DNA from 2 places in the Streptomyces sp. WAC04114 genome. Region 1 is predicted to be linked to the other one. Evidence: riboswitches for the same ligand, from Rfam matches in the RefSeq annotation. Region 1 holds a riboswitch; the other holds the start of a gene.

Region 1 (4,241 bases):
GGACTTCCACCCCCGGCCGCAGGCGGGCGACGCCCGGCCGTGGGCTTTCCCGGCCCCCGAGCGCGGCACGCTCGGCAACGGCCTGACGGTGCTGCGCTGCCACCGCCCCGGCCAGCAGGTCGTCGCCGTGGAGGTGCTGCTGGACGCCCCCCTGGAGGCCGAACCGGCCGGACTCGACGGTGTGGCCACGATCATGGCCCGGGCCTTCTCCGAGGGCACCGACAAGCACTCCGCCGAGGACTTCGCTGCGGAACTGGAGCGCGCCGGCGCCACCCTCGACGCGCACGCCGACCACCCCGGTGTCCGGCTCAGCCTGGAGGTGCCCGCCTCCCGGCTCGCCAAGGGCCTGGGCCTGATCGCCGACGCCCTGAGGGCGCCCGCCTTCGCCGACAGCGAGGTCGAGCGGCTGGTCAACAACCGCCTCGACGAGATCCCGCACGAGCTGGCCAACCCCTCGCGCCGCGGTGCCAAGGAGCTCTCCAAGGAGCTGTTCCCGGCGGACTCGCGCATGTCGCGGCCCCGGCAGGGCAGCGAGGAGACCGTCGCCGCCATCGACTCCGCGGCCGTACGCGCCTTCTACGAGAAGCACGTCCGCCCCGCCACGGCCACCGTCGTGGTCGTCGGCGACCTCACCGGCATCGACCTGGACGCCCTGCTCGGGGACACCCTGGGTGCCTGGACGGGCTCCTCGGCCGAGCCGCGTCCCGTGCCTCCGGTCACCGCCGACGACACCGGCCGGGTCGTCATCGTGGACCGCCCCGGCGCCGTCCAGACGCAGCTGCTGATCGGCCGGATCGGGCCGGACCGGCACGACCGCGTGTGGCCCGCGCAGGTGCTCGGCACGTACTGCCTCGGCGGCACCCTCACTTCCCGCCTGGACCGCGTCCTGCGCGAGGAGAAGGGCTACACCTACGGCGTACGGGCGTTCGGCCAGGTCCTCAGGTCCGCCCCGGACGGCACGGGCGCCGCGATGCTCGCCATCAGCGGTTCCGTCGACACGCCCAACACCGGCCCCGCCCTCCAGGACCTGTGGACGGTGCTGCGCACCCTCGCCGCCGAGGGGCTGACCGACGCCGAGCGGGACGTCGCCGTGCAGAACCTGGTGGGTGTGGCGCCGCTCAAGTACGAGACGGCGGCGGCCGTCGCGAGCACGCTGGCCGACCAGGTCGAGCAGCACCTGCCCGATGACTACCAGGCCACGCTGTACCGGCAGCTCGCCGCGACCGGCACCGTGGAGGCCACCGCGGCGGCTGTGAGCGCCTTCCCGGTGGACCGTCTGGTGACCGTCCTCGTCGGTGACGCGGCGCAGATCAAGGCACCGGTCGAGGCCCTCGGCATCGGCGAAGTCACCGTCGTCGCCGCCGAGTAGCGACACGCGTCACCGCACGCGCGCGGGGGCCCTGGTTGTCTTCAAAGGCACCAGGGCCCCTTTATGCCCGAATTGGGATGGGAGTTGCCTGTCTGCCCTGTGGGATGCGCTACAAAAGCCGGGATTCGTTTGGGAATTGAAAGTGGCGCCGCTTAGCGTCATCCGGGCTGTTCGTCAGGCAGTGCGCCGCACCCGCGGCACCGGACAGTCATCGCCGAGTCCCCGTACGGCGCGAGCCAGGGGAGCCGGGGACCCATCGCAGTCCCTGGGGTGAATCGGGCGCCCGCGCGAGTCGCGAGGGAGTCCGTAGGAGACCTTCCTGCTCCGAACCCGTCAGCTAACCCGGTAGGCGAGAGGGAAGGAAAGGACCAGCCACTACATGGCGTTCACTCGCGCCACCGGGAAGCACCGTCGTCCCGGCAGGATGCAGCGCTCCACCGCCCGCGCGGCGGGCGTCGCGGCCCTCGCCACCACCGGCGTGATCGGCACCGTGGCGGCCCCCGCTGCCTTCGCCGCCGAGCCCAGTGCCGAGCAGACCGGTCTCACGCCCGTCGTCACCATGGGCGACACCGCGGCCCAGCAGATCGACGCCCAGGCCCTCGCGCAGCGGCACGCCGCCGATGAGGCCGCCGCCAAGCAGAAGGCCGAGGAGGCCGCCCGCAAGCAGGCCGCCGAGATGGCCGAGCGGGCCAAGGAGGCGGCCGAGAAGGCCCGAGCGGCCAAGGAGCGCGCCGCCCGTGAGGCCGAGCGCAAGCGCCTGAACACCTTCGTCGCCCCGATCTCCGGCTCGTACGTCTCCACCAGCTACAAGGCCAGCAGTGGCCTGTGGTCTTCCGGCAGCCACACCGGTGTCGACTTCCACGCCGCCAGCGGCACCTCCGTCCACGCGGTCGGCGCGGGCACCGTCGTCGAGGCCGGCTGGGGCGGCTCCTACGGCAACCAGGTCGTCATCAAGATGAACGACGGGACGTACACCCAGTACGGCCACCTGTCCTCCATCGGCGTCTCGGTGGGCCAGCAGGTCACCCCGGGCCAGCAGATCGCCCTGTCCGGCGCGACCGGCAACGTCACCGGCCCGCACCTGCACTTCGAGGCCCGCACCAGCCCCGAGTACGGCTCGGACATCGACCCGGTCGCCTACCTCCGCTCGCACGGCGTGAGTCTCTGACCGGAACCTCTCCGCTTCCCGAAAGCCCCGGCTCCCGAGCCGGGGCTTTCGGCGTTTACGACCGCCTGCTGTCCCAAAAATATCCATGGATTGTCGCTTGCCGTCGGAAATTCCGGCTCATTGCAATAGAGTCACGGAACGTACGTCGCTCGTCGGCGTTTCACGGGGATTAAGCGGAGGTCGGTCATGCGTATTCCCGCGCACTCGGTGTGCACGGCCATCCGGGACGACATCGTCGCGGGTGTCCACGCACGCGGCAGCCGGCTCACCGAGGAACTCCTCGCACGCCGCTACGGCGTCTCGCGGGTGCCCGTCCGGGAGGCGCTGCGCACGTTGGAGGCCGAGGGCTTCGTGGTGACCCGCCGGCACGCGGGCGCGTGCGTGGCGGAACCCACCGAGCAGGAGGCCGGCGACCTGCTGGAGATGCGCATGCTGCTGGAGCCGCTCGGTGCGGCCCGCGCCGCCCAGCGCCGTACCGAGGCGCATCTGAAGGTCCTGCGGGGCCTGGTGCGGCTGGGCCAGGAGCGGGCCCGTCGCGGGAACAGCGACGACCTGCGCTCTCTCGGCGGCTGGTTCCACGAGACGCTCGCCCAAGCCTCCGGCAGCCCGGCGCTGATCTCGATGCTCACCCAGCTCCGCCACAAGATCGCCTGGATGTACGCCGTGGAGGCGCCGGCCAGCCCGGTGGAGTCCTGGACCGAGCACGGCGCGATCGTGGACGCCGTGGCGCGCGGGGACGGCGAGCGTGCGCGGGCGGTCACGGCGCTGCACACCGAGCGTGCGAAGGGCGCGCACCGCCTGCGGTTCGGCTCCGCCGAGGAACGTGCCGGCCGTGTGAGGAACTCGCAACATCCCGTAAACACGGCGAGCCCGCGGCTTTAACAAGGCGGCCGTATACAAAGAGCAGTCAATTCTCGGGGGGCTATTTCCGCTGCCCGGATTCTTGGAATTCCTCCCCGCGTGGAAGGGGTAATGGGATGAAGGGTCCGATCGTGTCGCCCGGGAATGGGGGAAAGACCCACCCGCGCCGACCGTGAATGGCAGGGGTCCACCCGCGCCGACCAGGAATGGCAGGGCCCCGACCGCACCGACCGAGAACGGCGAAGGGCCCGCCCGGTGAGTCGGGCGAGCCCCTCGCAGTGCGCCGGATCGGGCACTCGGTGGATCAGACGGTCTCGGGCAGTTCCTCGAGACCCTCGGAGACCAGCTTGGCGAGCCGGTCCAGGGCGGCGTCCGCGCCCTCGGCGTCGGAGGCGAGGACGATCTCCTCGCCCCCCTGGGCGCCGAGGCCGAGGACGGCCAGCATGGAGGCCGCGTTGACGGGGTTGCCGTCAGCCTTGGCGATCGTCACCGGGACGCCTGCGGCCGTGGCGGCTCGGACGAAGATGGAAGCGGGGCGGGCGTGGAGGCCCTCGGCCCAGCCGACGTTGACGCGGCGCTCAGCCATGTGTTGCTGCCCTTCGGTGTTCAGGGTTGTCTAGACCAGTTTCCCATATCGTGAAGCCCACCAGGAGCGGTCCTCTCGTCCCACTCCCGGGGTGCCGTCGGATCGCGGCCTCGACCCGACTGACGCCCTCCACAGACTGCCTCGCGCCCGTTGTCGGACGCTAGCCGTACTCTGGGGCCCATGCAGACCTCGCCGGACCGGCACGAGTATCCCGCCCACTGGGAAGCCGACGTGGTGCTGCGCGACGGGGGTACCGC
Region 2 (4,241 bases), on a different contig from region 1:
GGACGACGTACCGCGCGGCTTTGCGCCGCCCGGAGCGCTGCTCGTCGACCTCCCCGGCGGTCGTGCTGTCGTCGGATGCGTACGGTGCCATGTGTGCCCTACCTCCGTGGTCGGCGGCGGCTGTCCGTGTCGTCCACGCACTCGTCCCTGAGCCGCCATTCTCACCCGAACAGGTGAGGAGTGGTGTTTTCCGTGCTCACCATCTGACCAAATCGGCCGGGGACATACGTCAGACCCGGGGCCCAACTCCGCCTACTGCTGGGGTATGACACGGAAGGGCCGCTTCTCCCCCGACCCGTAGGGGTCGTACGGGGGAGACGTGCTAGCCGGCCCGGTGCACCACCGCGTCGCACAGCTCCAGGAGCGCCGCCTTCGCGGTGCACTCCGGCAGCGATGCCAGCGCCGAACGGGCGTCCTGGGTGTAGCGGACGGTGTCCTGCCGGGCCTGCTCCAGCGCCGGGTGGGCCCGCAGCAGGCGCAGCGCCTCGGCGTGCCGTGCGTCGTCGGTGAGGTCGGAGTCGAGCAGCTCGCACAGGGCGATGTCCTCGGCGAGCCCGAGCCGGGCCGCCCGCTCGCGCAGCCGCAGCACCGGCAGCGTGGGGATGCCCTCGCGCAGGTCGGTGCCGGGGGTCTTGCCGGACTCGTGGGAGTCGGAGGCGATGTCGAGGACGTCGTCCGCGAGCTGGAAGGCGACGCCGAGCCGCTCGCCGTACTGCGTCAGGACATCCACGACCGTCTCGTCGGCGCCGGACATCATCGCGCCGAACCGGCACGACACGGCGATCAGCGAGCCGGTCTTGCCGCCCAGCACGTCCAGGTAGTGCTCGATGGGGTCGCGGCCGTCCTGCGGTCCGGCCGTCTCCAGGATCTGGCCGGTCACCAGGCGCTCGAACGCCTCGGCCTGCACCCGCACGGCCTCCGGGCCGAGGTCGGCCAGGATGTGCGAGGCGCGGGCGAAGAGGAAGTCGCCGGTGAGGACCGCGACGGAGTTGCCCCAGCGGGTGTTCGCGCTCGCGACGCCGCGGCGCACGGCGGCCTCGTCCATGACGTCGTCGTGGTAGAGCGTGGCGAGGTGGGTCAGCTCCACGACGACGGCCGACGGCACGATGCCGGGCGCATGGCGGTCACCGAACTGGGCGGAGAGCATCACGAGCAGCGGACGGAACCGCTTGCCGCCGGCCCGCACCAGATGCTGGGCGGCCTGCGTGATGAAGGGCACCTCACTCTTGGTGGCCTCGAGCAAGCCTTCCTCGACAGCCGCCAATCCGGCCTGGACATCGGCCTCCAGAGCCTGGTCCCGCACGCTCAGCCCGAACGGCCCGACGTCGGTCACGAGGGGTCTCCTGTCTGCTGTGTCTGCCGGTGGTTACGCGGATTGTCGATAGGTCGCTGCCCTCACTCGAGTCAGCGTATCCGGTCACGTTTCGATCACCGCCAGCACCCATGGCTACAGGCCGGGTGGTATCCGATCACGACCGTTATGTTTTCGATCAACCCATAAGAACAGATATTTATCGACTTACCCAGAGGTAGCGAGTTATGCACGATTTGCCGCGATGAGTCGGCGAATTCCCCTTGGCGGAAATTGCCCCACGGACTCGTGATCAGTGAGTTGAATCACCCCTTCCCCTTTTCTCCCTCCCCGCGACAGCGGCCCCTAAAGCCTTCCCCCGAAAGCCAGTTGAGGCTTGGCTTCCGCAAAGGATCAAGCGGCCCAAACGCCCCCGACCAAGGTCAACCGCGCGATATGTGACTGAGGTGCTTGTTCCCGACATGTGCTCTCGCATACGTTCCGGCCCTGTCCGGCGGACGCCTAATCCTGCCGCCGCCCGGACTCCCCACAGGAACCGACTCACTCACGCGTGGCAGGAGCGGGGGACCCAGGTAAGTCGCCGGTCCGCACAGCGGCCCGGCTCGGGGTGAAGCCGCGTACGGCACACAGCGCCGTACGCGGCCGGGCACCTCCCGGCCCGAACCCGACAGCTCACCTCGCAGGCGCCGGAGAGGAACATCGCCATGGCCGCACGAGGCAAGCACCGTCGTCCCAGAACCAACCCGCTGACCCGAGGCATCGTCGCCGCCGGTACCGGCGGAGCAGCACTCACCCTTCCGCTTCTCGGCGCCACGCACGCGAGCGCCGCCGAGCCCCAGAGCGCACCCGCCGCCGCACAGTCCGTGCAGCGGGCGGCCCAGCCCGCCAAGTCCCTCACGTACACCGTGGTCAAGGGCGACTCGCTCGCCCGCATCGCGGCCACGTACGACGTCTCGGGCGGCTGGAAGCAGCTCTACAAGGACAACCGCGCCGCCGTCGGCGACAACCCGAAGCTGATCCACCCGGGTCTGAAGCTGACGGTGAAGACCACCAAGACGGACGCGGCGAAGAAGACGGCGACCAAGTCGTCCGCCCCCGCCAAGCCGGCCGCCAAGCCCGCCGGCGGCGTCGCCAAGGCCACCCAGGCGTCCGCGAAGACCTACGCGAACGACCTCGACGGGTGGATCCGCGAGTCGCTGGACATCATGGCGCAGAAGGGGATCCCCGGGTCCTACGAGGGCATCCACCGCAACGTCATGCGCGAGTCGTCCGGCAACCCCCTGGCGATCAACAACTGGGACTCCAACGCCGCCAAGGGCACCCCGTCGAAGGGTCTGCTCCAGACCATCGACCCGACCTTCCAGGCCTACCACGTCGAGGGCACGTCGTGGGACCCGTACGACCCGGTCGCCAACATCACCGCGGCCTGCAACTACGCGGCCGACCGCTACGGCTCGATCGACAACGTCAACGGCCCGTACTGAGCCGTCCCGCCCAGCAGTCGCTCGAGGACGACGGCGATGCCGTCGTCCTCGTTCGACAGGGTGACCTCGTCGGCCACGGCCTTGAGTTCGGGATGGGCGTTGGCCATCGCGACGCCGTGGCCGGCCCAGTCGAACATCGGGATGTCGTTGGGCATGTCGCCGAAGGCGATGGTGTCCGCCGGCCGCAGCCCCAGATGCTCGGCGGCCAGCGCCAGACCCGTGGCCTTGGTGATCCCGCACGGCTGGAGCTCGACCGTGCCGGGCCCCGACATCGTCACCGTGGCCAGCGAGCCGACCACCGAGCGGGCCGTCGCCGCCAACTCGTCGTCCGACAGATGGGGATGGCGCAGCAGCACCTTGCTGATGGGCTCGCCCCACAGCTCCTCGCGCCGCTCGACCCGCACGGCGGGCAGGGTCGGGTGCGGCATCAGATACCCCGGCTCGATCAGCGTGAGCCCGTCGACCCCGTCCTGGTCGACCGCCGCGTACACCTGCCCCACCTCGGCCTCGATCTTGCCGAGGGCGGTCTCGGCCAGCTCCCGGTCCAGCGTGATGGACCACAGCAGCCGGTCCGCGCCGGCGTCGTACACCTGCGCGCCCTGCCCGCACACCGCGAGCCCCGTGCACCCGAGGTCGTCCAGGAGCGGCCGCACTCTCGGCGCCGGCCGGCCCGTCACCACGAGGTGCTGGGCACCGGCGTCCGCCACCCGCGCGAGCACGGCAAGGGACCGGTCGGAGAGGGTGTCGTCGCCGCGCAGCAGCGTCCCGTCCAGGTCGGTGGCGATGAGTGAATATGCGATGGGTGCGGCCATGATCAGAGAATACGGACAGTGCGGCCCTTCGTTTCATCGCACGGTGGACGCCGATTGCCCGGTTGAAGCCCTCTGCACCGATTGGCAACAACATGCTCCGCTACCTACCCGTGGGACCGCATAGAGCGGTACCTTCCAAGTGTCCAGGGGGGACTTGATCGGGGGGTCAGGTTGAGCAGTGGGCGCATTCGCGTGGCTGGGCCCGGGGAGCTCGGCGAAGGGGAGAGGGAGCGCTGGCGTGCGCTGCGCGCCGCCTCGGAGGCACCGCGCAACCCTTTCATGGAGCCGGAGTTCACCGATGCCGTCGGCCGGGTCAGGCCCGGGGCCCGGGTGGCCGTGGTGTACGAGGGGTTGGAGCCGGCCGGCTTCCTGCCCTACGAGCGGGGCCCGTTGGGCCAGGGCCGGGCGATCGGGCTCGGCGTCTCGGACGCGCAGGGCGCGATCCTGCGGCCCGGCCTCGACGTGGAGACGGGCGAACTGCTGAGGGCCTGCTCGCTGTCGAGCTTCGCCTTCGACAATCTGGAGGCCGAGCAGCGGCTGTTCGTCCGGTACGCGGCCGAGGAGTACGCCACCTACGTCATCGACGTGGAGAAGGGCTACGAGACGTACGAGTCGGTGCTGCGCGCGCAGTCG

The links. A riboswitch is a leader RNA that binds a small molecule or an ion and turns the genes downstream of it on or off. The one in region 1 is predicted to bind cyclic di-AMP.
Positions count from the first base shown of each region.
Region 2: it holds a riboswitch for cyclic di-AMP, as region 1 does, so the genes downstream of both, K4G64_RS15455 (transglycosylase SLT domain-containing protein) here and K4G64_RS24035 (M23 family metallopeptidase) in region 1, are expected to answer to the same signal.

Region 1 covers NZ_JAIGQA010000102.1:1,908-6,148, reverse strand. Annotated here, with positions in the region: gene K4G64_RS24040 (pitrilysin family protein) at 1-1,369, shown strand, start outside; cyclic di-AMP (ydaO/yuaA leader) riboswitch at 1,572-1,736, shown strand; gene K4G64_RS24035 (M23 family metallopeptidase) at 1,749-2,537, shown strand; gene K4G64_RS24030 (GntR family transcriptional regulator) at 2,724-3,419, shown strand; gene K4G64_RS24025 (HPr family phosphocarrier protein) at 3,703-3,984, opposite strand; partial or broken gene K4G64_RS24020 (GNAT family N-acetyltransferase) at 4,165-4,241, shown strand, end outside.
Region 2 covers NZ_JAIGQA010000047.1:34,746-38,986, reverse strand. Annotated here, with positions in the region: gene K4G64_RS15465 (DUF2092 domain-containing protein) at 1-91, opposite strand, end outside; gene K4G64_RS15460 (polyprenyl synthetase family protein) at 323-1,333, opposite strand; cyclic di-AMP (ydaO/yuaA leader) riboswitch at 1,836-2,011, shown strand; gene K4G64_RS15455 (transglycosylase SLT domain-containing protein) at 2,017-2,796, shown strand; gene K4G64_RS15450 (HAD family hydrolase) at 2,760-3,608, opposite strand; gene K4G64_RS15445 (GNAT family N-acetyltransferase) at 3,795-4,241, shown strand, end outside.